One region of the Enterobacter sp. 186315 genome, then DNA from elsewhere that is predicted to be linked to it. Evidence: predicted binding sites of a transcription regulator. Region 1 holds the regulator's gene; each other region holds the start of a gene.
What was found. The regulator PurR, encoded in region 1, represses purine synthesis genes. The targets are predictions, from matches to a motif close to CANGCAAACGTTTGCNTG.
Positions count from the first base shown of each region.

Region 2: the regulator PurR is predicted to act here: its motif matches at 2,809-2,826, upstream of purM (phosphoribosylformylglycinamidine cyclo-ligase).
Region 3: the regulator PurR is predicted to act here: its motif matches at 2,970-2,987, upstream of gcvT (glycine cleavage system aminomethyltransferase GcvT).
Region 4: the regulator PurR is predicted to act here: its motif matches at 1,682-1,699, upstream of ACSVHP_RS09600 (amino acid aminotransferase).

Region 1 is NZ_JBPTTK010000001.1:172,681-180,041, forward strand. It holds gene punR (DNA-binding transcriptional activator PunR) at 59-970, shown strand; gene purR (HTH-type transcriptional repressor PurR) at 988-2,013, opposite strand; gene cydH (cytochrome bd-I oxidase subunit CydH) at 2,311-2,400, shown strand; gene ACSVHP_RS00855 (MFS transporter) at 2,568-3,734, shown strand; gene sodB (superoxide dismutase [Fe]) at 3,770-4,351, opposite strand; gene ACSVHP_RS00865 (C40 family peptidase) at 4,473-5,240, opposite strand; gene grxD (monothiol glutaredoxin 4) at 5,579-5,926, shown strand; gene rnt (ribonuclease T) at 5,994-6,653, opposite strand; gene gloA (lactoylglutathione lyase) at 6,749-7,156, opposite strand; gene nemA (alkene reductase) at 7,257-7,361, opposite strand, start outside.
Region 2 is NZ_JBPTTK010000010.1:52,053-59,413, forward strand. It holds gene upp (uracil phosphoribosyltransferase) at 1-79, opposite strand, end outside; gene ACSVHP_RS13395 (6-phospho-beta-glucosidase) at 306-1,736, opposite strand; gene bglK (beta-glucoside kinase BglK) at 1,747-2,640, opposite strand; gene purM (phosphoribosylformylglycinamidine cyclo-ligase) at 2,887-3,924, shown strand; gene purN (phosphoribosylglycinamide formyltransferase) at 3,921-4,562, shown strand; gene ppk1 (polyphosphate kinase 1) at 4,756-6,816, shown strand; gene ppx (exopolyphosphatase) at 6,820-7,361, shown strand, end outside.
Region 3 is NZ_JBPTTK010000005.1:75,081-82,441, forward strand. It holds gene pepP (Xaa-Pro aminopeptidase) at 1-258, shown strand, start outside; gene ubiH (2-octaprenyl-6-methoxyphenyl hydroxylase) at 255-1,433, shown strand; gene ubiI (FAD-dependent 2-octaprenylphenol hydroxylase) at 1,446-2,648, shown strand; gene gcvT (glycine cleavage system aminomethyltransferase GcvT) at 3,078-4,172, shown strand; gene gcvH (glycine cleavage system protein GcvH) at 4,197-4,586, shown strand; gene gcvP (aminomethyl-transferring glycine dehydrogenase) at 4,712-7,361, shown strand, end outside.
Region 4 is NZ_JBPTTK010000006.1:209,462-216,822, reverse strand. It holds gene ACSVHP_RS09605 (porin) at 406-1,578, shown strand; gene ACSVHP_RS09600 (amino acid aminotransferase) at 1,763-2,953, shown strand; gene ACSVHP_RS09595 (MBL fold metallo-hydrolase) at 3,007-3,654, opposite strand; gene ACSVHP_RS09590 (DUF882 domain-containing protein) at 3,675-4,226, opposite strand; gene ldtD (L,D-transpeptidase) at 4,402-6,222, opposite strand; gene mukB (chromosome partition protein MukB) at 6,403-7,361, opposite strand, start outside.

The DNA of each region.
Region 1 (7,361 bases):
AGCGGCTTGTGAAACGCTAATATTTGGCGGTTGCATTCAAAAATTTTGCAGGCAGAAAATGTGGTCAGATTATTCTCTTGAAGTGGTGGACGCTGTCGCCCGTAACGGCAGCTTTAGCGCAGCCGCGCAGGAACTGCACCGCGTCCCGTCAGCCATCAGCTATACGGTGCGGCAGTTAGAGGAGTGGCTGGCAGTTCCGCTCTTTGAACGCCGCCATCGCGACGTGGAATTAACGCCTGCGGGGGCGTGGTTTTTAAAAGAAGGGCGTTCTGTTATCAAAAAAATGCAGATCACCCGCGAGCAGTGCCAGCAGATCGCCAACGGCTGGCGCGGGCACCTGTCGATTGCGGTGGATAACATCGTCAAGCCCGAACGCACCCGGCAGATGATTGTGGATTTCTATCGTCATTTCTCCGACGTGGAGCTGCGCGTCTCCCAGGAGGTGTTCAACGGCGTATGGGACGCGCTGGCGGACGGCAGGGCAGAGATGGCGATCGGCGCGACCCAGGCCATTCCGGTAGGGGGGCGCTACGCGTTTCGGGATATGGGCATGCTGAGCTGGACGTGCGTGGTGGCAAGCACGCATCCGCTGGCGCAAATAGCCGGGCCGCTGAGCGACGACACGCTGCGCGACTGGCCGTCGCTGGTGCTGGAAGATACCTCGCGCTCGCTGCCCAAGCGCATCACCTGGCTGCTGGACAACCAGCGACGGGTGGTGGCGCCGGACTGGGAATCCTCCGCGACCTGTCTGTCGGCGGGGCTGTGCGTGGCGATGGTGCCGGTCCATTTTGCGCGCCCGCGCATCGATGCCGGAGAGTGGGTGGCGCTGGCGCTTGAGAACCCGTTCCCGGACGCGGCCTGTTGCCTGACGTGGCAGCAAAACGACGTCTCGCCCGCGATGGCCTGGCTTCTGGATTATTTAGGGGATAGCGAAACCCTGAACCGGGAGTGGCTACGGGAGCCAGCTTAGCTGGCCCCGTAAAGAGATTAACGGCGGTAGTCGCGGAACGGGCCGTCTGCGACCGAGCGGCGCTCGATAAGACGCGGATGAACCTCAATAGACTGGGACTCTTCGCGCTTGTTCACGATCCTGTCCATCAGCATATTGAAGGCCGTTTCGCCCAGCGAATCTTTCGGCTGGTGGATAGTGGTCAGCGCCGGGGTGAAGAAACGCGCGTTGCGCACGTTGTCATACCCGATCACCGAAATATCCTGCGGCACGCGAAGGCCCAGCTCGTCGGCGGCACACAGCGCGCCCATCGCCATGATATCGCCGCCGCAGAATACGGCGGTCGGACGGTGCTGCTGGGACACGATTTGCTGCATCGCGCGGTAACCGGATTCCGGCTCAAAGTCACCCTGCACGATCCAGTTTTCCGGTACGGCGATCAGCGCTTCTTCCATCGCTTTCATAAAGCCCGCCAGACGACCGGCACCGGTGTTGCGCTCCAGCGGGCCCGGGATCACGCCAATCTCGCGGTGACCGCGTTCAATCAGGTAACGTCCGGCCATGTAGCCGCCTTCGAAGGCGTTATCGATAACCGAGTCGGTGAAGTCTGCGCGCGCTTCGCCCCAGTCCATCACCACCATCGGGATATGACGGTACTCTTCCAGCATCGAAAGCACGGACTCCGGATATTCGGAGCACATCACCAGCAGGCCATCCACGCGCTTTTGCGCCATCATCGACAGATAGGCGCGCTGCTTTTCAATGCTGTTCCAGGCGTTGCCCAGAATCAGGGTGTAGCCTTTCTGGAAGCAGTTTTTCTCAACCGCTTCGATAATTTCAGCGAAATAGGCCGCTTCGCTGCTGGTCGCCAGCAAACCAATCGACTTGGTGTGGTTTACCTTGAGGCTACGCGCCACCGCACTTGGAGAGTAGTGCAGCTCTTTGATCGCCGCCCAGACGGCGTTGCGCGTTTCTTCAGCAACAAAACGGGTTTTGTTAATTACATGTGATACGGTTGTAGTGGAAACGTTTGCTCGTTTTGCCACGTCTTTAATTGTTGCCATTAAATGTCACTCCAGACCATATCCTAAGCTCCTGAAAAACGGGAAGGTAAACGTTTGCCTTCTCACACCCTTAACGCGCAATTCTGGATTGCGGCACGCCGGGAAAACGACACGGGACGTCAGGAGGGGATCAATGGCCGGTACGCTAATAAATTTAGCGTGGAATTTTGTCCTATCTTGATGAAAAGGGGAAGAGTTAAAATGAGGATCGGTTTAAATCCAGGAAGATTTTTGACCTGAACTGTGTAAAAATGAGCAAGCTCACTTTTCGTGGGGGGATTAAAAGGAGAAAAATTGATGAGTTCCGATCTGAAGTTTTCGCTTGTTACCACCGTTATCGTGCTGGCGTTAATCGTGGCTGGCGGTTTGACGGCCGCGCTGCACTGATTTACAAGGGGGGAGAGCCTTCTCCCTCCTCAATACCTTCCTCGATTGTTACTTCTTCAGCAAAAATCTTTTGCCAAATTGTTAACTTCTCATTTTTTGTGATTGGTGTCATGCTTTCGGCTTCTTTGTCCTGTGTCGCGTAATGACACGGCAACCGGAGTTGACCCATGAAAATCAATTTTCCCCTGCTGGCCCTGGCGATTGGCGCTTTCGGGATTGGCACCACTGAATTCTCCCCAATGGGATTACTGCCCGTTATCGCCCGGGGCGTGGATGTCTCGATCCCGGCCGCCGGGATGCTGATCAGCGCCTACGCCATTGGCGTGATGATCGGCGCGCCGTTAATGACGCTGCTGCTCTCTCACCGTGCGCGACGCAATGCGCTGATTTTCCTGATGGCTATTTTTACGCTGGGCAACGTGCTCTCCGCCATTTCGCCGGATTACACCACGCTGATGCTGTCGCGTATTCTGACGAGCCTTAACCACGGGGCCTTCTTCGGCCTGGGTTCAGTGGTGGCCGCAAGCGTGGTGCCGAAGCACAAGCAGGCAAGCGCCGTAGCAACCATGTTTATGGGGCTGACGATCGCCAATATCGGCGGCGTGCCCGCTGCGACCTGGTTAGGCGAAGCCATTGGCTGGCGTATGTCCTTCCTCGCCACGGCGGGGCTTGGCGTGGTGGCGATGGCGGCGCTGTTCTTCTCGCTGCCGAAGGGCAGCGCAGGGGAGCGTCCTGACGTGCGTAAAGAGCTGTCGGTGCTGCTGCGCCCTCAGGTGTTGTCTGCACTGCTGACTACCGTGCTGGGCGCGGGAGCGATGTTTACGCTCTATACCTATATTTCGCCGGTGCTGCACGACATCACTCACGCCACGCCGCTGTTTGTGACCGCGATGCTGGTGCTGATTGGCGTCGGCTTCTCGGTGGGCAATTTCCTCGGCGGCAAGTTTGCGGATCGCTCGGTCAGCGGCACGCTGAAGGGCTTTTTGACCCTGCTGATTGTCATTATGGTGGCGATCCCGTGGCTGGCGCGCAATGAAATTGGCGCGGCGGTGGCGATGGTTATCTGGGGTGCGGCGACCTTTGCCGTTGTGCCGCCGTTGCAGATGCGGGTGATGCGCGTGGCGCACGAGGCGCCGGGGCTGTCATCATCGGTGAATATCGGGGCGTTCAACCTCGGCAATGCGCTGGGTGCGGCAGCCGGCGGTGCGGTGATTTCAGGCGGGCTGGGATACAGCTTTGTGCCGGTGATGGGCGCAATTATCGCAGCGCTGGGATTGCTGCTGGTGTTGATGTCCGGTCGCAAACAGCCGGAAGCCGCCTGCGCGGCAGAATAAAAAAACGCAGAAGGGCGAACCCTTCTGCGTGTCTCTTACGCTGCGAAGTTCTTCGCAACAAATTCCCAGTTAACCAGCGCCCAGAAATGCTCCAGATAGTTCGGGCGCGCGTTACGGTAATCAATGTAGTAGGCGTGTTCCCACACATCGACGGTCATCAGCGGGGTTGCGCTGGTGGTCAGCGGTGTACCTGCGTTAGACGTTGACACGATAGCCAGTTTGCCATCCGCCTCTTTGACCAGCCAGGTCCAGCCGGAGCCGAAGTTTTTGATCGCGGCGTCGGTGAATTTCGCTTTGAAATCCGCAAAGCTGCCGAACGCGGCGTTGATGGCCGCAGCCAGTTCGCCGGTCGGTTCTCCGCCCGCGTTTGGTGCCAGGCAGTGCCAGTAGAAGGTGTGGTTCCAGACCTGAGCGGCGTTGTTGAATACGCCACCGTCAGCGCTACGCACGATCTCTTCCAGCGTTTTGCCTTCAAAGTCGGTGCCTTTAATCAGGTTGTTGAGGTTGGTGACGTAGGTCTGGTGGTGTTTGCCGTAGTGATATTCCAGGGTTTCCACAGAAATATGTGGGACCAGGGCGTCTTTTGCATACGGTAATGCAGGTAATTCGAACGACATTGCATCTCTCCTTATTGTTTTTAATGTTGCCAATAACCATACAGACAACAGGGATAGAGTAGCAAATTGAAAGGGTATGCAAAAGAGGAACTTACCCCGCCGCAGTGCGGCAGGGCAGGGGTTAGCGGATGGTCTGCGGGGTCATGACGCGGCGGGCGCCAACGTAATGACGAACCCAGTAATCTTCACTCAGAGAGGTAATCTGAATGTCCTGGCCGCTGCGCGGGGACTGGATGAATTTCCCGTTGCCAACATAAACGCCAACGTGGTCAGCCGTACCGCGCCCCTGGGTGCGGAAGAAGACCAGGTCGCCGTTTTCGAGCTCGCCGCGATTAACCGGGGAGGCGTCACGCAGGTGGTACATTTCGTTCGCGGTGCGAGGAATACGGAATTTCACTAAATCTTTATAGGCGTAATAGACCAGGCCGCTGCAATCGAATCCGGTACGCGGCGATGTGCCGCCCCAGCGGTAAGGTTTGCCGATCTGCCCCATCAGCTTATTCAGTGCCGTTTTCTGCGCCTTCTGTACGCGCACCTTATGCACTTCAGCGATTTTCATCCCTTTCACGCACTTGGTTTTACGCCCTTTACGGACGGTACATTTTTCGTTGACGAGGTTTGCGGCCGTTTTTTGAACTTTACGCGTGCTGGAAGGGGTGATGCGGGCGACTTTGGCTTTGCTGGAGGTCGTACGTTTGGTAGTTGCTGTGGTTTTTTTCTTTTCGGTTTTGCTGGTGGTTTTTTTCTTACGTTCTGTGTTTTTCGCCAGATGCGTTTTTTGCACGGCAGAATGCCGCACCTGCTGTGATGCGTTAGCCGCTGGCGTGAATGCGAGTGATGTAAACAATAAAGCACAGAGCGTGATCGAGATTTTAGTTATCCGCGCCACTGGCCAATCCTCTGGTAATTGCAGGTCATCAATACTACCTGCGAATGATTTTCAAAACCCGTCGATTCTAATCTATAAAAAGCCCGGAAGTTAATAGCATTTTTCAATCTAAAATTATGTTTCGTTAGCGAGTGCAAAAAAATTGATCGATTTGACACACTGTTGCTCGCTCCTTGAGCAAAACCTTATGCGCAGCAGGGTTAAACTATATATTGAATGCATCTTTTGCGACTAATGGTTAAAATAGCTATACGTGACAAAAATGTTATTTTCCGATGTTGGTCTGAACCGCTACAATGTCAGACGTATGCCGTAACGGAAGTATAAGGAAGCAAAACATGAGCACCACTATTGAAAAAATCCAGCACCAGATCGCTGAAAACCCGATTCTCCTGTACATGAAAGGTTCTCCGAAGCTGCCAAGCTGCGGCTTCTCCGCGCAAGCGGTACAGGCGCTGTCTGCCTGCGGTGAGCGTTTTGCTTACGTCGATATCCTGCAAAACCCGGACATTCGCGCCGAGCTGCCTAAATACGCAAACTGGCCGACCTTCCCGCAGCTGTGGGTTGACGGTGAGCTGGTTGGCGGTTGCGATATCCTGATCGAAATGTATCAGCGTGGCGAATTGCAGCAGCTGATCAAAGAGACCGCAGCCAAGTACAAAACAGAAGAGCCAGGCGCAGAATAAGTTCTCTTCCGCGCAGATAAAAAAAGCGACCCGTTGAGGTCGCTTTTTTATTGCCTGCAAAACCGGCTCAGGGCTGAGGGTCGGCCTCGTCATTGACGGGCAGCGGCCAGCCGCCCAGGCGTTTCCAGCGGTTGACGATTTCACAGAACAGCTCTGCCGTACGCTCGGTATCGTACAGCGCCGAGTGCGCCTGCGTGCCGTCAAATTCGATACCCGCCGTGATACAGGCTTTAGACAACACCGTCTGTCCCAGCGCCAGGCCGCTCAGCGCAGCGGTGTCGAAGGTGACAAACGGGTGGAAAGGGTTGCGTTTGAGCGATGCGCGTTCGGCTGCCGCCATCATAAAGCTGTGATCGAAGGTTGCGTTATGCGCCACCATGATCGCGCGGCTACAGTCGCTCTCTTTCATCCCTTTGCGCACCATTTTGAAGATGGCGTGCAGGGCGTCGTATTCGCTGACGGCACCGCGCAGAGGGTTGTGAGGGTCTATACCGTTGAAGGCCAGCGCTTCAGGCTGAAGGTTGGCGCCTTCGAATGGCTCAACGTGAAAATGCATCGTGGTGTCCGGTGAAATCCAGCCCTGTTCATCCATCTTCAGCGTGATAGCGGCAATTTCAAGCAACGCATCGGTTTTAGCGTTAAATCCGGCTGTTTCAACATCGATCACAACGGGATAAAAACCACGAAAACGGTCGCACAGACCGGTAAGTTGAGCGTTATCGGACATCTGGGTCTCTTACATGGGGAAAAAAGCAGTGCGCATTATGGCAAATTTTAAGAGGGGATGCAGTAAAACTACGGGCGCATAATGCGCCCTGAGGATCAGTTGCCCAGACCGCGACCCGCGTCTTTGGCTTCGATCAGTTCGATCTTGTAACCGTCCGGATCTTCTACGAAAGCGATAACCGTGGTGCCGCCTTTTACCGGGCCTGCTTCACGGGTCACGTTACCGCCGTTGCTGCGAATGCGTTCGCAGGCTTCCGCCGCGTTGTCGACTTCCAGGGCGATGTGGCCATAAGCGGTGCCCAGCTCATAGCTGTCGACTCCCCAGTTATAGGTCAGCTCAATAACGGCCTCTTCGGATTCCTCACCGTAACCAACAAACGCCAGCGAGTATTTGTATTCCGGGTTTTCGCTGGTGCGCAGCAGCTTCATGCCCAGTACGTTAGTGTAGAAATTGATAGAACGTTGCAGGTCGCCAACACGCAGCATGGTGTGAAGTAAGCGCATAATGTCCTCATTAACCAATGGAATGGATTATCTTTTTGATCAGAAACGATGTTTTAGTATAGCGGCGAATCATCGCCGCTATCAATGCAAAACGGGGGAATTACAGGGAAGGGTAGTCGGTGTAACCTTCAGCACCACCGCCGTAGAAGCTTTCCGGACGCTGCGGGTTCAGCGCGGCTTTTTTCTGCAAGCGGGCCACCAGATC
Region 2 (7,361 bases), on a different contig from region 1:
GCTTCGTGCTGATGTCATGCTCACGCATCAGGCCCAGCTTGTGTTTAACGAGTGGGTGTTTCACTTCAACAATCTTCATTTTCTTTCTCCTCTGAGGCGGCAACCGCAAAAAAATCGCGGGATTATACCGCTTTTTTCGGATTAGGCCATACCCATCTTGCTTGACTACGATCAATCAAAATGGTTTAGAGGTAAAAAAAACCGGAGGCTGGCTCCGGCTTTGGTGCGGCGTTTTGCCCGGTGGCGCTGCGCTTACACGGGCCTACGGACAGTGTAGGTCGGGTAAGCGCAGCGCCACCCGACAATTACAGGTTATCGCCGTTGCTCGCAATCACCTGCTTATACCAGTCAAACGACTTCTTCTTGCTGCGCGCCAGCGTGCCGTTGCCCTCGTTGTCTTTATCCACATAGATAAAGCCGTAGCGTTTTTTCATTTCGCCGGTTCCAGCGGAGACCAGATCGATACAGCCCCACGGGGTGTAGCCCATCAGATCCACGCCATCTTCCACCACCGCTTTTTTCATTTCGCGGATGTGGGCGGAGAGATAATCAATGCGGTACTGGTCGTTCACCGTGCCGTCGCTCTCCTGCACGTCGATCGCGCCAAAGCCGTTTTCCACGATAAACAGCGGCAGCTGGTAATGATCCCAGAACCAGTTAAGGGAGTAGCGCAGCCCCACCGGGTCAATCTGCCAGCCCCAGTCGGATTTCTGCACGTAAGGGTTAGAGACCAGGCTCTTGCTCTCGTCGTAGTCCAGCGTCGGGTTGTCCGCCGTCGCTTTGGTGGCGAAGGACATGTAATAGCTGAAACCGATGTAATCGACGCAGCCCTGGGTCAGCGCAATTTTATCTTCTTCGGTGATATCCAGCTCAAAACCGCGGCGCTCAAAGTAGTTAAGCAGATGCTGCGGATATTTGCCGCGCACGTGAACGTCGGTAAACCAGTAGCGGCGATGCATGGCGTTCATCGCCATCATCATATCGTCCGGCGCGCAGGTCAGCGGATAGATTGGGCACATGGCAATCATGCAGCCGATGCGCAGGGACGGGTTAATTTCGCGCCCGGCCTTCACCGCCAGCGCGCTTGCCACCAGCTCGTAGTGCGCCGCCTGGAACATCACCGGCTCGCGATCTTCGCCCGGTTCATACTTCAGCCCGGAGTTGGTGAACGGCGCGAAATCTTCGTGGAAGTTGGCCTGGTTGTTGATCTCGTTAAAGGTCATCCAGTACTTCACTTTATGCTGGTAGCGTTTGAACACCACCTCGGCGAAACGCACGAAAAAGTCGATCAGCTTGCGGTTGCGCCAGCCGCCGTATTCGGTCACCAGATGGAACGGCATCTCGAAGTGGGAGAGCGTAATAACCGGCTCAATCCCGTGCTTCAGGCACTCGTCGAACAGATCGTCGTAGAACTTCAGGCCTGCCTCGTTTGGCTCCTGCTCGTCCCCGTTCGGGAAAATGCGCGTCCAGGCAATAGAGGTGCGGAAGCATTTAAAGCCCATTTCGGCAAACAGGCGGATGTCTTCTTTATAGCGATGGTAAAAGTCGATGGCGTCGTGGTTCGGATAGTTTTTACCGGGCAGCACACCGTTGGTGATTTCGCGCGGAACGCCGTGCGCGCCGGCGGTCATCACGTCGGCGACGCTCACCCCTTTACCGCCCTCTTTCCAGCCGCCTTCCAGCTGATGCGCGGCTACCGCACCGCCCCACAGAAAACCTTCTTTGAATCCTGACATACTCTTTCCCTCATTCAATGTTGCTGATTGCTGACGGATACTGCTGTCTGAAATGGTAAACCGCGCCAATCAGTCCGGCGCTGTTGCCGTGGCTTGCGGCATCGGCAATATCGGCAATGCCAAACCACGCAAGATGGCTGCGAAGCAGATCCATAAATCCCGGACGCTCGGCAATGCCGCCGCCGATTAAAATGGTTTCGGGATCGAAAATATTCGCGAGGTTGTATAGCCCTGACGCAATGCCGTTAAGAAAATCGTCGACCAGGCGGTGGCATACGGCATCGCCCGCGTCGTAGCCGTCAAAAATGGCCTCGCCGGTGACCGCCTCAAGCGCCAGTCCGTGGTAATCGGCATATCGCTTGCGAAGCGTGCGCAGCGTACAGTTTTCATTCATGGAGTGGCTTGCCACCCGGCGAGAGTCGGCCCGCCCGGTGAGCATGTAGCCAAATTCCCCGGCACGAAAACGCGCGCCGTGAACCAGCTGGCCGTTGCAGAAGATGGCGCCGCCGATTCCGGTGCCGATGGTCAGCACCAGAAAATTATCCAGCCCGGCCGCTTTGCCCTGCCAGCGCTCGGCGAGCAGCACGCAGTTGGCGTCATTTTCTACGGTGACCGGTAGCCCCGTCCGGTCAGCGAGCCACTCCTGCATCGCGAAGTTATCGAAGCGGCGAATAGCGCCGCCCATCTCGATAAAGCCGGTATGGGGATTAACGTAGCCCGGCGCGCTGATGGCGATGCCCCGGGCCTCCGGGTGACGCGCCACCCAGCTGAGGATTGCTGAAAGAATGGCATCGCCGTCGCTATCATTAATGGCGGCTTTACCCGTGTGCAGCAGCTCGCCCTGCGTGGTTGCGATGCCCATTTTTAACGCGGTGCCACCAATGTCGAATGCGGCAACTTTCATCTTTGTCATCCCTCCCGAATGAACTGAAACCGGTTTCAGTTGCATGATGTGCATTCGCTAAATGGCTTGCAAGCGAATCACCGAAACCGGTTTCATTTTCGTGAACGGAGTCAAGTTTGCGCGGCGTGACAAGGATTTCGAAAAAAAAATCGTCGTGCCGAGAATAGGCTCGCAAACGTTTGCCTGGACTGTTAGAATTGCGCCGATTTTTCTTACTAGCTATGCAATCGCGTGGGGACTTGAGCCGTGACCAACAAAACTTCTCTCAGCTACAAAGATGCCGGTGTTGATATTGACGCAGGTAATGCGCTGGTTGACCGAATCAAAGGTGTGGTGAAAAAAACCCGCCGCCCTGAAGTGATGGGTGGCCTGGGTGGATTCGGCGCACTGTGCGCGCTGCCGCAAAAATATCGTGAACCTGTGCTGGTCTCGGGGACTGACGGTGTAGGCACTAAACTGCGCCTGGCGATGGATCTTAAGCGTCACGACACGATCGGTATCGATCTGGTGGCAATGTGTGTGAACGACCTGGTGGTACAGGGCGCCGAGCCGCTGTTCTTCCTCGACTACTACGCGACCGGCAAGCTGGACGTGGATACCGCGTCAAGCGTGATTAGCGGCATCGCCGAAGGCTGTCTGCAATCAGGCTGCGCGCTGGTCGGGGGTGAAACCGCCGAAATGCCGGGCATGTATCACGGTGAAGATTATGACGTCGCAGGCTTCTGCGTCGGCGTGGTAGAAAAATCAGAAATTATCGACGGCAGCAAAGTGGCTGACGGCGATGTGCTGGTTGCGCTGGCCTCCAGCGGCCCGCACTCCAACGGCTATTCGCTGGTGCGTAAAATCCTCGAAGTGAGCGGCTGCGATCCGCTGACCACCGAGCTTGACGGTAAACCGCTGGCGGACCACCTGCTCGCCCCAACCCGCATCTACGTGAAAAACGTCCTTGAGCTGATCGCGAACGTTGACGTTCACGCCATTGCCCACCTCACCGGCGGCGGCTTCTGGGAAAACATTCCGCGCGTGCTGCCGGACAACACCCAGGCGGTGATCGACGAATCTTCCTGGCAGTGGCCGTCCGTGTTCAACTGGCTGCAAACGGCGGGCAACGTCAGCGACCACGAGATGTATCGCACCTTTAACTGCGGCGTCGGCATGGTGATCGCCCTGCCGGCCAGCGAAGCGGATAAAGCTATTGCGCTGATGAATGAGAAAGGTGAAAACGCGTGGAAAATCGGTACGATTAAAGCCTCCGATTCCGAACAGCGTGTGGTCATTGAATGAAAAACATCGTGGTGCTCATTTCCGGCAACGGAAGCAATTTGCAGGCGGTCATAGACGCCTGCGAACAGAAAAAAATTAATGGCACCATTCGGGCAGTATTCAGCAACAAGGCCGATGCGTTCGGCCTTGAGCGTGCGCGGGAAGCGAATATTCCCGCGCACGCGCTGGAGGCCAGCCAGTTCGCGGGCCGCGAGGCGTTTGACCGCGAACTGATGCACGAGATAGACGCCTATGCCCCCGACGTGGTGGTGCTGGCGGGATACATGCGTATTCTCAGCCCGGCGTTTGTCTCTCACTACGCGGGCCGCCTGCTGAATATCCACCCCTCCCTGCTGCCGAAATACCCCGGCCTGCACACCCACCGTCAGGCGCTGGAGAACGGCGACGACGAGCACGGCACCTCGGTGCATTTCGTCACCGACGAGCTGGACGGCGGCCCCGTGATTTTACAGGCGAAAGTGCCTGTGTTTGCGGGCGACAGCGAAGAGGAGGTGACCGGGCGCGTTCAGGCGCAGGAACACGCGATCTATCCGCTGGTCGTCAGCTGGTTTGTTGACGGGCGTCTTGAGATGCGCGACGGCGCGGCCTGGCTGGACGGCGTTAAGCTTCCTGCGCAAGGACATGCGGCAGACGAGTAGCCTGTGGCGTCGGGTGGCGCTGCGCTTACCCGACCTACAACATCCCTCCCCTTCCCCAACTTTCGAAAAATCCTCAAGAAAAAAATAACTGTCATAGTTTTCTGGCACTGTTGGACATATCGTGGAAATGCTCGCCATAATAAGGACGAGAAGGATTACCACGTCCTGTGATTGAACTGGAGTGTGAGCTGTAATGGGTCAGGAAAAGTTATACATCGAGAAAGAGCTAAGCTGGTTAGCGTTCAACGAACGTGTCCTTCAGGAAGCGGCGGATAAAACAAACCCGCTGATTGAGCGTATGCGTTTTTTGGGTATTTATTCCAATAACCTTGATGAATTCTATAAGGTTCGCTTCGCCGAGCTGAAGCGCAGGATCATCATCAGCGAAGAGCAGGGTTTGAACTCCCACTCGCGGCATCTGCTGGGCAAAATCCAGTCCCGCGTGATGAAAGCCGATCAGGAGTTCGATGGCCTTTATAACGAGCTGCTGCTGGAAATGGCGCGCAACCAAATCTTCCTGATCAACGAACGCCAGCTTTCCGTGAACCAGCAAACCTGGCTGCGTCACTACTTCAAACATTACCTGCGCCAGCACATCACCCCGATCCTGATTAACCGCGAAACGGACCTGGTGCAGTTCCTGAAAGATGATTACACCTATCTGGCGGTAGAGATTATTCGCGGCGAGGCGATTAGCTACGCACTGCTGGAGATCCCGTCCGATAAGGTTCCGCGCTTTGTGAACCTGCCGCCGGAAACCCCGCGCCGCCGCAAGCCGATGATCCTGCTCGACAACATCCTGCGCTACTGCCTGGACGATATCTTCAAGGGCTTCTTCGACTACGACGCCCTCAACGCCTATTCCATGAAAATGACCCGTGACGCCGAGTACGATCTGGTGCACGAGATGGAATCGAGCCTGATGGAGCTTATGTCCTCCAGCCTGAAGCAGCGCCTGACGGCGGAGCCGGTGCGCTTTGTGTATCAGCGCGACATGCCGGATGCCATGGTGGAGATGCTGCGTGAAAAGCTGACCATCTCCCGCTACGACTCCATTATCCCCGGCGGTCGTTACCACAACTTTAAAGACTTTATCGGCTTCCCGAACGTCGGCAAAGCGAACCTGGTCAACAAGCCGCTGCCGCGCCTGCGCCATATCTGGTTCGATAAGTTCCGCAACGGCTTCGACGCCATTCGCGAGCGCGACGTTCTGCTCTACTATCCGTACCACACCTTTGAACACGTGCTGGAGCTGCTGCGCCAGGCATCGTTTGACCCTAACGTGCTGGCTATCAAGATCAACATCTACCGCGTGGCAAAAGATTCGCGCATCATCGATGCGATGATCCACGCCGCGCACAATGGCAAGAAAGTGACCGTGGTGGTGGAGCTTCAGGCGCGTTTCGACGAAGAGGCAAACATCCACTGGGCAAGACGCCTGACCGAAGCGGGCGTTCACGTTATCTTCTCCGCGCCGGGCCTGAAAATTCACGCCAAGCTGTTCCTCATCTCGCGTAAAGAGGGCGAAGACGTGGTGCGCTATGCCCACATCGGCACCGGTAACTTTAACGAGAAAACGGCGCGTATTTATACCGACTACTCGCTGCTGACCGCCGACGCGCGCATCACCAACGAAGTGCGCCGGGTGTTTAACTTTATCGAGAACCCGTACCGCCCGGTGAGCTTCGATTATCTGCTGGTGTCACCGCAGAACTCGCGCCGCCTGCTTTACCAGATGATCGACAAAGAGATCGCCAACGCGCAGCAGGGACTCTCTTCCGGCATCACGCTGAAGCTTAACAACCTGGTCGATAAAGGGCTGGTGGATCGTCTGTATGCCGCCTCCAGCTCCGGCGTGCCGGTCAATCTGCTGATCCGCGGTATGTGCTCGCTTATTCCGGAACTGGAAGGGATTAGCGACAATATTCGCGTCATCAGCATCGTTGACCGCTATCTGGAACACGACCGGGTCTATATTTTCGATAATGCAGGAGATAAGCAGGTTTATCTCTCCTCGGCGGACTGGATGACGCGTAATATTGACTACCGCATTGAAGTGGCGACGCCGCTGCTCGATCCGCGTCTTAAGCAGCAGATCCTCGACATTATCGAGCTTTTGTTTAGCGATACGGTGAAAGCCCGCCATATCGACAAAGAACTCAGTAACCGCTACGTGTCGCGCGGCAATCGTCGTAAAGTGCGCTCACAGCTGGCGATTTACGACTATATAAAATCACTCGAGCAACCTGATTAACCTATGCCAATAAACGATATGACCCCACGACCGCAGGAGTTTGCCGCGGTCGACCTTGGCTCTAACAGTTTCCACATGGTCATCGCCCGTGAGGTGGATGGCGCGATGCAGATCATCGGTCGTCTGAAGCAGCGTGTGCATCTGGCCGACGGTCTTGACGAAAACAGTATGCTCAGCGAAGAGGCGATGGAGCGCGGCTTAAACTGCCTGTCGCTGTTCGCGGAGCGCCTGCAAGGGTTTTCGCCGTCCAGCGTCTGCATCGTGGGCACCCATACGCTGCGCCAGGCGCTCAACGCGCCGGAGTTTCTCAAGCGCGCCGAGAAAGTGATCCCCTACCCGATTGAGATAATCTCGGGTAACGAGGAAGCGCGTCTGATTTTTATGGGCGTGGAGCACACCCAGCCGGAAAAAGGCCGCAAGCTGGTGATCGATATCGGCGGCGGCTCTACGGAGCTGGTGATCGGTGAAGACTTTGAGCCGCGCCTGGTTGAGAGCCGCAGAATGGGCTGCGTCAGTTTTGCGCAGATCTATTTCCCCGGCGGTGC
Region 3 (7,361 bases), on a different contig from region 1:
TGGCTGGGGCTGGACGTGCATGACGTCGGGGCTTATGGCCCGGATCGTTCACGTCCGCTGGAGCCGGGGATGGTCCTGACCGTGGAGCCGGGGCTCTATATCGCGCCGGATGCGGACGTGCCGGAGGAGTATCGCGGGATCGGCATTCGTATCGAAGACGACATCGTGATTACCGAAACCGGTAATGAAAACCTGACCGCGAGCGTCGTGAAAAACGCGGACGATATCGAGGCGCTGATGGCAGCGGCACGCGCATGAGCGTGATCATCGTTGGCGGCGGCATGACCGGAGCCACGCTTGCTCTGGCTATCTCGCATTTAACCCGTGGGCAGCTTCCGGTTCATCTGATCGAAGCGGTCGCGCCAAATGCCACCGATCATCCCGGCTTTGATGCCCGCGCCATCGCGCTCGCACAGGGCACCTGCCAGCAGCTGTCGCGCATTGGCATCTGGCAGGCGATTGCCGATCGCGCCACGCCAATTAATACCGTGCACGTCAGCGATCGCGGTCATGCGGGTTTTGTCACCCTCGACGCGCACGATTACCGCATCGACGCGCTCGGGCAGGTTGTCGAGCTGCATGACGTCGGCCTGCGCCTGTTCCGACAGCTTCAGGACGCGCCGGGCGTGACCCTGCACTGTCCGGCGCGGGTGGCAAGCTTCACCCGCAACGAAGAGGCGGTCAGCGTCACGCTGGAAGACGGCACAACTCTGGAGGGGCAGCTTCTGGTTGCCGCAGACGGCTCGCGCTCCACGATTGGCAGCCAGTGCGGCATTCAGTGGCGCGCTCATCCTTACGGGCAGGTTGCGGTGATTGCCAACGTTTCTACCGCGGGCGACCACAACGGTCGGGCGTTTGAGCGATTCACGCAGCACGGTCCGCTGGCGATGCTGCCGATGTCCCAGGGGCGCAGTTCGCTGGTGTGGTGCCATCCGCAGGATAAAGCCGAGGACGTGCTAAGCTGGTCTGATGAACGTTTTTGTTCTGAGCTGCAAAAAGCCTTCGGCTGGCGGCTTGGGCGTATCACCCATGCGGGCAAACGGGCGGCGTATCCCCTGTCGTTAACCACCGCCTCGCAGGTGATTTCCCATCGCGTGGCGCTGGTGGGCAATGCCGCGCAGACCCTGCACCCGATTGCCGGACAGGGCTTTAATCTGGGGCTACGCGACGTGATGAGCCTGGCGGAATCGCTGGCGCAGGCGTGGAGCACTCAGCAGGATTGCGGCGCGTATTCTGTACTGAGCCACTACCAGACGCGCCGTCAGGCCGATAAAGCGGCGACCATCGGCGTGACCGATGGTTTAGTGCATCTGTTTGCCAACCGCTGGGCGCCGCTGGTTGCGGGGCGCAACCTCGGGCTGATGGCGATGGAATTATTCATTCCGGCACGCGACGTGCTGGCGCAGCGGACCCTCGGTTGGGTCGCGCGTTAAGGAGTTAACACCGTGCAAAATGTTGATGTCGCCATTGTCGGCGGCGGAATGGTCGGGCTGGCACTGGCCTGCGGTTTACAGGGCAGCGGCCTGCGCGTGGCGGTGCTTGAGCAAAACGTCCCTCAGCCCGTTGCGCAGGATGCGCCGCCCGAGCTGCGCGTGTCGGCCATTAATGCCGCCAGCGAAAAGCTGCTGACGCACCTGGGCGTGTGGTCCGATATCGTTGCCCGTCGCGCGAGCTGCTATCACGGCATGGAAGTGTGGGACAAAGACAGCTTTGGCCACATCGCCTTCGACGACGAAAGCATGGGCTACAGCCATCTGGGCCATATCGTTGAAAACGCGGTGATCCACCACGCGCTGTGGCAAAAAGCGCAAAGCTGTAGCGATATCACCCTGGTGGCCCCTGCGCAAATTCAGCAGGTGGCGTGGGGCGAAAACGAAGCGTTCATCACCCTGCAAAGCGGCGACATGCTCACCGCGCGGCTGGTGGTTGGCGCAGACGGCGCGAACTCCTGGCTGCGTAACAAAGCGGATATTCCGCTGACGTACTGGGATTATCGCCATCACGCGCTGGTCGCGACGATCCGCACCGAAGAGCCGCACGGCGGCGTGGCGCGGCAGATTTTCCACAATGACGGCATTCTGGCGTTCCTGCCGTTAAGCGATCCGCACCTGTGCTCTATCGTCTGGTCCTTAGTGCCGGAGAAAGCGCAGCAGATGCACGAGGCGACGCCGGAGGCCTTTAACCAGGCGCTGTGCATTGCCTTTGATAATCGTCTGGGGCTGTGCTCACTTGAGAGCGACCGTCTGGTGTTCCCGCTGACCGGGCGCTACGCGCGCCAGTTTGCGGCGCACCGTCTGGCGCTGGTGGGGGATGCGGCGCACACCATTCATCCGCTGGCCGGGCAGGGCGTGAATCTCGGCTTTATGGACGCGGCGGAGCTGGTTGACGAGCTGCGTCGTCTGCATCGCGAAGGCAAAGATATTGGTCAGCATCTTTATCTGCGCCGCTACGAGCGCAGCCGTAAGCACAGCGCCGCCGTGATGCTGGCGGGAATGCAGGGCTTCCGCGAGCTGTTCGCGGGGGCGAATCCGGCTAAAAAGCTGCTGCGCGATATTGGTCTTAAGCTTGCCGACACGCTTCCGGGCGTAAAACCTCAGCTCCTTCGTCAGGCGATGGGTCTTAACGACCTCCCGGACTGGCTGCAATAATATTGACCCCCGTCACACTATCATTTCCCGGCCTCTGCGCCGGGGAATTTTCCTCGTTTGAAATATTCTAATTTCACGCCATTTTTCGCATTAGATTAACTAATCTGGCGTTTTTGATGTTACGGAAATTCCGCCCGTTTTTCCGGATGAAATATCACCATCTGCTAAATTCTGTGAACATGATGTTAATTTTATGCGGGGTAAATCGCATTTATCCAGTGAATAACTCTGTAGGCTTTTCAGCGTTTTTTGGTCATAAGCTAATGTGATGACCTTTTTTACCTTATGGTTAACCGCCGGTTTCGGTGGTAAGTTCAGGTAAAAGAGAACGTTTGCGTCGACGTCAGGATGTGATGCCGACGCCGGGTTTCGTGGCGATTTTTAAGCCCATGAAACGCAAGACAGCCCCGCTTATTCAACGAGGAAAAGATGGCTCAACAGACTCCTTTGTACGACCAGCACGTGTTATGCGGCGCCCGCATGGTGGACTTCCACGGCTGGATGATGCCGCTGCACTACGGCTCGCAAATTGATGAGCATCACGCGGTACGCACCGACGCCGGTATGTTCGACGTGTCCCACATGACCATTGTCGACCTTCGCGGCAGCCGCACCCGGGAGTTTTTGCGTTATCTGCTGGCAAACGACGTCGCAAAACTGAAGACGCCGGGCAAAGCGCTCTATACCGGGATGCTAAATGCCTCCGGCGGCGTGATTGACGACCTCATCGTCTACTACTTCACCGAAGATTTCTTCCGCCTCGTCGTAAACTCCGCCACCCGCGAAAAAGACCTCTCCTGGATTTCCCAACACGCTGAACCTTTCGCCATCGACATCACCGTGCGTGACGATCTGTCGCTGATCGCCGTACAGGGGCCGAACGCGCAGGAGAAAGCCGCTTCGCTGTTCAACGACGAGCAGCGTAGCGCCACCGCGGGCATGAAGCCGTTCTTCGGCGTGCAGGCGGGCGATCTGTTTATTGCCACCACCGGCTACACCGGTGAAGCGGGCTATGAAATTGCGATGCCAAACGAGAAGGCCGCCGACTTCTGGCGTGCGCTGGTGGAAGCAGGCGTCAAGCCAGCAGGCCTGGGCGCGCGCGATACGCTGCGTCTGGAAGCGGGCATGAACCTCTACGGACAAGAGATGGACGAGGGCGTTTCCCCGCTGGCGGCGAATATGGGCTGGACCATCGCGTGGGAACCGGCTGACCGTGACTTTATTGGCCGTGAAGCGCTGGAGATGCAGCGTGAGAAGGGCACCGAACAGCTGGTCGGGCTGGTGATGATCGAGAAAGGCGTGCTGCGCGGCGAGCTGCCGGTACGTTTTACCGATGCTGACGGTAATCACCGCGAAGGCGTGATCACCAGCGGCACGTTCTCCCCGACGCTGGGCTACAGTATTGCCCTGGCGCGCGTTCCTGCGGGCATTGGCGATACGGCGGTGGTGCAAATCCGCAATCGCGAAATGCCGGTGCGCGTGACCAAACCGATTTTTGTTCGCGCCGGTAAGCCGGTCGCCTAATCATTTTTTATCAGGAGAAATTCAATGAGCAATGTGCCAGCAGAACTGAAATACAGCAAAGAACACGAGTGGCTGCGCAAAGAGGCGGACGGCACTTACACCGTCGGGATCACCGAGCACGCGCAAGAGCTGCTGGGCGACATGGTGTTTGTTGACCTGCCTGAAGTGGGCGCGACCGTGAGCGCGGGCGACGACTGTGCCGTGGCGGAGTCTGTTAAGGCGGCTTCTGACATCTACGCACCGATTACCGGCGAAATTGTTGCCGTAAACGACGCGCTGAGCGACTCCCCGGAGCTGGTGAACAGCGAGCCCTACGGCGAAGGCTGGATCTTCAAAATCAAAGCCAGCGACGAATCGCAGGTTGCCGCGCTGCTGGATGCGACCGCGTACGAAGCATTACTGGAAGACGAGTAATTGTTAATCCCCCTCTCCCTTTGGGAGAGGGCAGGGGTGAGGGTGCCCATCTTCCCCTCACCCTAACCCTCTCCCGGAGGGAGAGGGAACTCAAAATTCACTGCACGTTTCAGGAACCATCGCTCATGACACAGACTTTAAGCCAGCTTGAAAACCGTGGCGCTTTTATTGAACGTCACATTGGGCCGGATGCTCAGCAACAGCAGGAGATGCTGAACACGGTTGGCGCGGATTCATTAAACGCACTGATCGGCCAGATAGTGCCAAAAGACATCCAGCTTGCCACCCCGCCTCAGGTGGGTGAAGCCACCACCGAATTCGCCGCGCTGGCGGAGCTGAAGGCGATTGCGGGCCTGAACAAGCGCTATAAGTCTTACATTGGCATGGGCTACACCAACGTGCAGTTACCGCCGGTTATCCTGCGCAATATGCTGGAGAATCCGGGCTGGTACACCGCGTATACGCCGTATCAGCCAGAGGTGTCTCAGGGTCGTCTTGAGGCGCTGCTGAACTTCCAGCAGGTGACGCTGGATCTGACCGGGCTGGATATCGCCTCCGCCTCGCTGCTGGACGAAGCGACCGCCGCCGCCGAAGCAATGGCGATGGCAAAACGCGTCAGCAAGCTGAAAAACGCTAACCGCTTCTTCGTGGCGGCGGACGTGCATCCGCAAACGCTGGACGTGGTGCGCACCCGTGCGGAAACCTTCGGCTTCGACGTGATTGTCGATGATGCCGACAAGGTGCTGGATCACCAGGACGTCTTCGGCGTGCTGCTGCAACAGGTTGGCACAACCGGTGAAGTTCACGACTACAGCCCGCTGATTGCCGAGCTGAAATCCCGCAAGGTGATCGTCAGCGTCGCCGCCGACTTTATGGCGCTGGTGCTGCTGACCGCTCCGGGCAAGCAGGGCGCGGACATTGTGTTTGGCTCCGCCCAGCGCTTCGGCGTGCCGATGGGCTACGGCGGCCCGCACGCGGCGTTCTTCGCGGCGAAAGATGAATTTAAACGCTCCATGCCGGGCCGTATTATTGGCGTGTCGAAAGATGCCGCCGGAAATACCGCGCTGCGCATGGCGATGCAGACGCGCGAGCAGCATATCCGCCGCGAGAAAGCGAACTCCAACATCTGCACCTCTCAGGTGCTGCTGGCCAACATCGCCAGCCTGTACGCCGTGTTCCACGGTCCGGTTGGCCTGAAGCGCATTGCCAGCCGTATTCACCGTCTGGCGGACATTCTGGCCTGCGGCCTGCAACAGAAAGGCCTCAAGCTGCGCCACGAACACTATTTCGATACCCTGTGCGTTGACGTCGCAGACAAAGCCAGCGTGCTGGCGCGCGCGGATGCCGCAGAGATCAACCTGCGCAGCGATATCCACAACGCCGTGGGCATTACGCTGGATGAATCCACCACCCGCGACGATATCCTGAACCTGCTTAACGTCCTGCTGGGCGATGCGCACGGTCTGGACGTTGACGCGCTGGATAAAGAGGTGGCGCACGACAGCCGCTCGATCCAGCCGAACATGCTGCGCGACGACGCTATCCTGACGCATCCGGTGTTCAACCGCTATCACAGCGAAACCGAGATGATGCGCTATATGCACTCTCTGGAGCGCAAAGATCTGGCGCTGAACCAGGCGATGATCCCGCTGGGCTCCTGCACCATGAAGCTGAACGCCGCGGCAGAGATGATCCCGATTACCTGGCCTGAATTTGCCGAGCTGCACCCGTTCTGCCCGGCAGAGCAGGCGGAAGGGTATCACCTGATGATCAACCAGCTCTCCGACTGGCTGGTGAAGCTGACCGGCTACGACGCGCTCTGTATGCAGCCAAACTCCGGCGCACAGGGCGAATACGCGGGCCTGCTGGCGATCCGTCACTATCACGAGAGCCGCAACGAAGGCCATCGCGATATCTGCCTGATCCCAAGCTCCGCGCACGGCACCAACCCGGCCTCTGCCCAGATGGCGGGAATGGAAGTGGTGGTGGTGGCCTGCGATAAAAACGGCAACATCGATCTGGCCGACCTGCGCGCGAAAGCGGAGCAGGCGGGCGATAAGCTCTCCTGCATCATGGTCACCTACCCGTCGACCCACGGCGTGTACGAAGAGACCATCCGCGAAGTGTGCGAAGTGGTGCATCAGTTCGGCGGTCAGGTTTACCTCGACGGCGCGAACATGAACGCGCAGGTGGGCATTACCTCTCCGGGCTTTATCGGCGCGGACGTATCGCACCTGAACCTGCACAAAACCTTCTGCATCCCGCACGGCGGCGGCGGCCCGGGCATGGGGCCTATCGGCGTGAAGGCGCACCTGGCTCCGTTTGTGCCGGGCCACAGCGTAGTGCAGATTGAAGGAATGCTCACCCGTCAGGGCGCGGTTTCTGCCGCCCCGTTCGGCAGCGCCTCTATCCTGCCAATCAGCTGGATGTACATCCGCATGATGGGCGCGGAAGGGCTGAAGCAGGCAAGCCAGGTGGCGATCCTCAACGCTAACTACATTGCGACGCGCCTGAAATCGGCCTTCCCGGTGCTCTATACCGGCCGCGACGGTCGCGTGGCGCACGAGTGCATCCTCGATATCCGTCCTCTGAAAGAGGAAACGGGCATCAGCGAGCTGGATATTGCCAAGCGCCTGATCGATTACGGCTTCCACGCGCCAACCATGTCCTTCCCGGTGGCGGGTACGCTGATGGTGGAGCCAACCGAGTCTGAAAGCAAAGTGGAGCTTGACCGCTTTATCGACGCGATGCTGGCGATCCGCATGGAGATCGACC
Region 4 (7,361 bases), on a different contig from region 1:
CAATTTTCAGACGATTAATGGCCTTCTGGAAGGCTATTTTTATTCATAAGAAAAAATGAGCCGTTTAACTTCTGTTTATATGAAATCCCTTTATCCAAAATAAATATAAGCAATTCATATATATAGGATTGAGTCAGGCTGATATTTCGCCAGGTCGTTCTGAAATTTGAGGTGCTTCACAAAGTTCCTGATTTTACACATTCTCTTACACATTATTTCTTTTTGTTACTCAATCTTGAGAATTGTAGCATTTTCAGGCTAGCGAAACGGTTCTATGAATGGAAAGATGCCTGTCAGACACATAAAGACACCAAACTCTCATCAATAGTTCCGGAAATATTTATTGACAGAATTTATTGACGGCAGTGGCGAGTGTCATAAAAAAACCAATGAGGGTAATAAATAATGATGAAGCGCAATATTCTGGCAGTGGTTATCCCTGCTCTGCTGGTAGCTGGTGCAGCAAACGCTGCTGAAATCTACAACAAAAACGCTAACAAGCTGGACTTCTACGGTAAAGCAGTTGGTGAGCACATCTGGACCACCAACGGTGACACCAGCAACGAAGACACCACCTATGCCCGTATCGGCTTCAAAGGTGAAACCCAGATCAATGACCAGATCACTGGTTACGGTCAGTGGGAATACAACATGGATGCGTCCAACGCGGAAGGTTCTCAGGGTACTAAGACCCGTCTGGCATTTGCTGGTCTGAACTTCGGCGATGCAGGTTCTCTGGACTACGGTCGTAACTACGGTGCTATCTACGACGCAGCGGCTTACACCGATATGCTGGTTGAGTGGGGCGGCGACTCATGGGTTGCAACTGACAACTTCATGAACGGTCGTGCTTCCGGCCTGCTGACCTACCGTAACAAAAACTTCTTCGGCCTGGTTGATGGCCTGAGCTTTGCTCTGCAATATCAGGGCAAAAACGAGCGCAGCAACGTGATTTCCCCAACTTACACCGACGATGGCCAGCTGATCAGCATCGGTCGTGGCGGTAACGGCGCGAAAGGTAACGGCGACGGCTTCAGCTCCTCTGTTCAGTACGAACTGGGTGAAGGCTTCGCGCTGGCAGCGGGTTATGAAACTGCTGACCGTACCAACGAGCAGGTTGCCGCTGGCACCTCTGCTGACTGGGCAAGCGCAGGCGGCGATCGTGCAGAAGCATGGTCTACCGCAGCTAAATACGATGCGAACAACATCTATGCAGCGGTTCAGTACGCTGAAACCACTAACATGACCCGTGAAGCTGACAACAACTTCGCAAACAAAACTCAGAACATCGAAGCGGTTGTTCAGTACCAGTTCGACTTCGGTCTGCGTCCATCCGTGGGCTACGTGCAGTCTAAAGGTAAGGACCTGAAAGGTCGTACTGCTAACGGCTCTACCTTCGGCGGCGGCGATGCTGACCTGGTGAAATACATCGAAGTGGGTACCTGGTACTACTTCAACAAGAACATGAACGTGTACGCTGCGTACAAATTCAACCTGCTGGACGACAACTCCTACTCTGAAGCCGCTGGTCTGGCGACTGACGATCAGGCAGCGGTTGGTATCGTTTACCAGTTCTAATCAGTACACCACTTTGTTATATGCTTGAGAAACAGGGCTTCGGCCCTGTTTTTTTATGCCCGACAGAAAATAATGGCGACTTTTGAAAAGCAGCACGCTTTTCGTCGCAAACGGTTGGCATTTTGTAAATCTACCGTTAACCTGATAGCGGATTTCACTTCTGTAATCACAATGGAACTTCGTCATGTTTGAGAACATTACCGCCGCTCCTGCCGACCCTATTCTGGGCCTGGCCGATCTGTTTCGTGCCGACGACCGCCTTGGCAAAATCAACCTGGGTATTGGTGTATATAAAGATGAAACCGGCAAAACTCCGGTACTGACCAGCGTTAAGAAAGCTGAGCAGTATCTGCTGGAAAATGAAACCACCAAGAACTACCTCGGTATTGATGGTATCCCTGAATTTGGTCGCTGCACGCAGGAACTGCTGTTCGGTAAAGGCAGCGCGATCGTTAACGATAAGCGCGCCCGCACGGCACAGACCCCTGGCGGTACCGGTGCGCTGCGCGTTGCGGCGGACTTCCTGGCTAAAAACACCTCCGCTAAACGCGTGTGGGTCAGCAACCCAAGCTGGCCGAACCACAAAGGCGTGTTTAACTCTGCGGGTCTGGAAGTGTGTGAATATGCCTACTATGATGCGGCAAATCACACTCTCGACTTCGACGGTCTGCTCTCCAGCCTGAACAACGCGCAGGCGGGTGACGTGGTGCTGTTCCACGGCTGCTGCCATAACCCAACGGGTATCGATCCGACGCTTGAGCAGTGGGAACAGCTGGCGAAAATGTCGGTAGAAAAAGGCTGGCTGCCGCTGTTCGACTTCGCCTATCAGGGCTTTGCCCGTGGTCTGGAAGAAGATGCAGAAGGCCTGCGCGCCTTCGCCGCCGTGCATCAGGAACTGATTGTTGCCAGCTCCTATTCCAAGAACTTTGGCCTGTACAATGAGCGCGTAGGCGCCTGTACGCTGGTTGCGGCTGACGATCAGACCATTGACCGCGCCTTCAGCCAGATGAAATCCGTGATCCGCGCTAACTACTCCAACCCACCTGCTCACGGTGCGTCCGTTGTTGCAACGATCCTGGGTAACGACGCGCTGCGCGCTATCTGGGAACAAGAGCTGAACGATATGCGCCAGCGTATTCAGCGCATGCGTCAGCTGTTCGTGAACACGCTTGCAGAGAAAGGCGCGAACCGCGACTTTAGCTTCATCATCAAGCAGAACGGCATGTTCTCCTTTAGCGGCCTGACCAAAGAACAGGTTCTGCGTCTGCGTGAAGAGTTTGGCGTCTACGCCGTCGCGTCTGGCCGCGTCAACGTTGCGGGCATGACCCCGGACAACATGGCGCCACTGTGCGAAGCCATCGTTGCCGTGCTGTAAAGCATGACAAACAAAAAAGCCTGCGATATGCAGGCTTTTTTATTTAAAGAGAATTACCAGACCGGCATTTCATCTTGCAGGAACGGGTTGTGCAAACGTTCATAACCCAGCGTCGACATCGGGCCGTGACCCGGAATAAACGTCACGTCGTCACCCAGCGGCAACAATTTCTGTTTAATCGACTGGATCAGCTGACCGTGATCGCCGCGCGGGAAATCGCTGCGTCCTACGCCGCCTTTGAAAATCACATCGCCGGAAATCAGCAGCCGCGATTTATCATCAAAGAAGACGATATGACCTGGCGTATGCCCAGGACAATGCAACACCTGTAAAGTCACATTCCCTACGTTAACGCTCTCCCCTTCGTTCAGCCAGCGATCGGGCGTCAGCGGTTGACACTCATCGAGACCAAACATGCGGCTTTGGGCGGGTAACCCTTGCAACCAGAACTCATCTTCTTTTTCCGGGCCAATCACCGGCACACCGTAATGTTGCGCCAGCTCCGCCGCAGCCCCCACATGATCGAGATGACCATGGGTCAGCAAAATCTGCATCAGCGTCACACCCGACGCGGCGACTTCTTGCTTGATGGTCTCGGCGTCACCACCGGGATCGACAAGCGCGGCCAGTTTGGTTTGTTCACACCAGATAAGCGAACAGTTCTGTGCGAACGCGGTAACCGGAATAATACGATAGTTCATACTGCTCCTGTATTTCGTTATTACCAGTGCCGAACCGGCCCGGTATCAATATGTACAAAGTTGCTGCTGGGGTAATATCCTACACCACCTGCACGCATAGATAACGCAGCTTTGCGAATATTGGCTAACGAAACGCCTTCAATATGAAAATCCATCGCCTGTCCTTTGGTGTGATAGCTTTTTTTCGCTACCCCACGGCTATGGGCGCGCAGTTCATTATTGGTATCAAGAGAGCGATAACCGGAGATGAGTTGCACAGGCTTGCTGGTTCCGAGCAGGCCCTGGAGGCGGAAAAGCTGATCGAATAATCCAGGATCGATGGCTTTTATTTTATTCGCGCGGAAATCACGGAAAAAATGGTTTAGTTTTGCTAATTCATCCTGAATATAGCCTCTGCCATCGAAAAATTCCGCTTTAAGCGACTCACCGGTATGCAGATTGTTGAGCGTTAAAATACGCGGACGAGGTGTCGAGAGGGTGGCAAATGCTGGCGTAGGCAAGATGGCCGCCGCGCCGAGCGCAACACCACCTAACGCCAGCAGTTTGCGGCGATTAGCGTCAAATTTGTCCATGATAATCAGGTCTACAGGTCAATGAAATCGTAAATATGCTTAGCGCACGAAGGGCACCTTAACTGGCAATAGAACCTACGTCAAGGCACCCAACCCCAGTAAAAATGCGGCCTGGAGCACTACAGCCGCCTTTTCACCATAACTTACGACAATCGTTTCCCCAGAACTGCTTCATTTACCTGATTAATTGTTCCGCTTTTGGCAAAATTTGTGCGCTGGATCGCGAGATCAGATCATAATTGTAAATATCTGTACGATAATGGGTCCGCCCATCGTCGCCAACAAACGCGGTCAGATAATAAAGATTGACCGGAATATTGTGACGAATATTCACGTAACGCGTATCCCCCTGCTTCAGAGCATCTGAAATTCGCGTGTCGTTCCAGCCCGCATCCTGTAAAAGCATATTCGCCAGTTCAGAGGCTTTATTTACGCGAACGCAGCCGGAGCTAAGCGCGCGCGTATCTTTCTGGAACAGGTTGTGGTTTGGCGTATCGTGCAGATAGATCGCATCTGAACTTGGCATGTTGAATTTGTAACGCCCCAGCGAGTTATGCGCACCCGGCGCCTGCTGGAAGCGGAACGGCAGGTTGGAGGCAGTAATGGTTGACCAGTCGACCATATAAGGATCAATCGGCTCTTTGCTGTTCCAGCCGCGCATGACCGTGTAGTTATGACGCTCCAGGTACCCCGGATCGTTCCATAGCTTCGGCAGGATATCCTTGCGCGCCAGCGTCGGCGGGACGTTCCACGGCGGGTTCACCACGACGTTATTCAACGCGCTGCTCATCATCGGTGTTTTACGATCGGGACGCCCGACGATCACGCGTGAGGCCAGCACCTCGCTACCGTTCTGGTAATAGACCAGCGAGTAGGCCGGGATGTTCACCATAATACCGGTTGATAACGTGCCCGGCAGTAAACGCAAGCGCTGAATGTTTAACGCTAATACGCCCGCGCGCTGCGCAGGAGAAACGTTTAACCACTCGCGCGTGGACTGACCAATCACGCCGTCGGCCCCCAGACCCTGAGCGGCCTGGAACTGCTTAACCGCCGCCACCAGTTCACGATCGTACGCCGCGGGTTTGTCGCTCGCCTGCGGTTTCTTCTGTTTAACCGGCGCGGAAGGACTCACCACCACGCTTTGCGGATCGTCCCCCGGCAGGGCAATTTTCGGCCCGCTTTCCATCGCGCCGGAACGTTTAAGAATTTCGCGCAGCGCAGGCACATCGCTGCTCCACTGGCCAGGACGCAACGAGCCCGTACCGCGCAGCTGCGGCCACGGGCGGGAATCCGCCACCAGCGTCAGCAGCGACTGATGCATGGTCGCGTATTGCGGATGGGCCGGCGCCAGGCTTGCGATAAAGCGCGGCAGGTCGCCTTTATCCAGCGACAGCTGCCACTGGTTAATGACCGACAGCGCAGGCGTGGCCAGCTTGTAAGGTTTGTCGCTATAAAGCCAGCGGTTGCCGTTGACCGGGATCCCCGCCACAAATTGCAGGTAGCCCATCATGGCATCGGAAAGCACCACATCGCGCGCCTGTCCGGTAACGGACGGGTCAGTCAGCAGCTCAACCCAGGTGGTGAACTGCGGCTGGAAGCCAGCAATCGCCACCTCAGCCAGCTGTTGCTGGAACGCACGCACCGCATCGCGATTGTCCCACATGGGTTTCATATCGCGCGCAGCGTAGAGAAGCGTTAACTGATTGATATACGCAGGTTTGTAACCCGAAGGCAGCCCGGCAAGAAGCTGTTGTTGCAGCGTGTCGAGATTAATACCTTCCGGTAGCGGTTTAATACCCGCCATGATTGCCGTCGCCGCTGACTGCTCAAGCGGTTCAGATAATGACGTCGGTTGACTTCCTACGGTCGCAGAACTGTCAACCGGCACGATTTCAGGCTCATTGGCCTGCGCGCTTAACAGTGGAGCAAACATCACCGTCAGGCACAAACTCAGCGCAGACAGCTGATGACCACGATTTTTTTTTAGCAACATCCCTTGCCCCCTGTTCTCTTACGACATGCCCATCACATTGGGGCTTTTCTTCAGTATAGGAAGGCATAAACGCTGTTGCCTCTCCTTATGTAAAGAAGTTTAAAGATAACGCAGCCGTAAGTACAAGTTTAGTGAATAAAAAAAGCGGCGCCTCTGCGCCGCTTTTGGTAACAAAACGCGTTACGATGCGTCAGCAGTTCCCGGTAAGGACTCCGGCGGCTGCGGTGCAAAACCGCGCAGCCCGACCACATGAACGTGCTCGGTGTTCTGGAATACCTTACGCACCAGCTTGTAAGTGGTCCCTTTTTCCGGACTGATGTTTTCCGGCGCCGCGATAATCAGCTGCATATCAAGACGGTCGCACAGCTCAAACAGCGTGGCGATAGAGCGGGCATCAAGACGCGCCGCTTCATCAAGGAACAGCAGTCGGCAAGGTGAGATATCTTTCCCGCGCAGACGACGCGCTTCATCTTCCCAGCTCTGAACCACCATCACCAGAATCGACATCCCGGTACCGATCGCTTCACCGGTAGAGAGCGCCCCGGACTCGGCACGCAGCCAGCCGTCGGAGCCACGGTTAACCTCCACTTCCATTTCCAGATAGTTTCGGTAGTCCAGCAGCTCTTCACCGATAGTCTGAGGCGTACGCTGCCCCATATCAATCTGCGGATTCAGACGTTGATACAGCTTCGCCAGCGCTTCCGAGAAGGTCAGACGGTTGCTGTTGAACAGATCCTGATGCTGTTCGTGCTGCTCAGAGAGCACGTCCAGCAGCGTGGAGTGCGCTTCACGGACGTTAACGTTCAGACGCACACTGTTGACCTGGCCGAACGATACGCTTTGCAGCCCCTGGTTGAGCTGACGAATACGGTTCTGCTCGCGCTGGATCGTCTTGCGAATGATATTTGCCACGCTGCGTGAGCTGATAGCCAGCTTCTGCTCGCGGGAGGTCAGTTCTTCCGTCAGACGGCCCAGTTCGATCTCCATCTGTTCGATGGCTTCGACCGGATCGTCGGTACGGATGATGTCCTGGCGAATACGTTCACGCAGGTGCTGATAAACCGCCACGAAGAATTGAATTTTGCGTTCAGGACGTTTCGGATCTTCCGACATGCGCAGCACGTCGCGCAGGTGTTCGT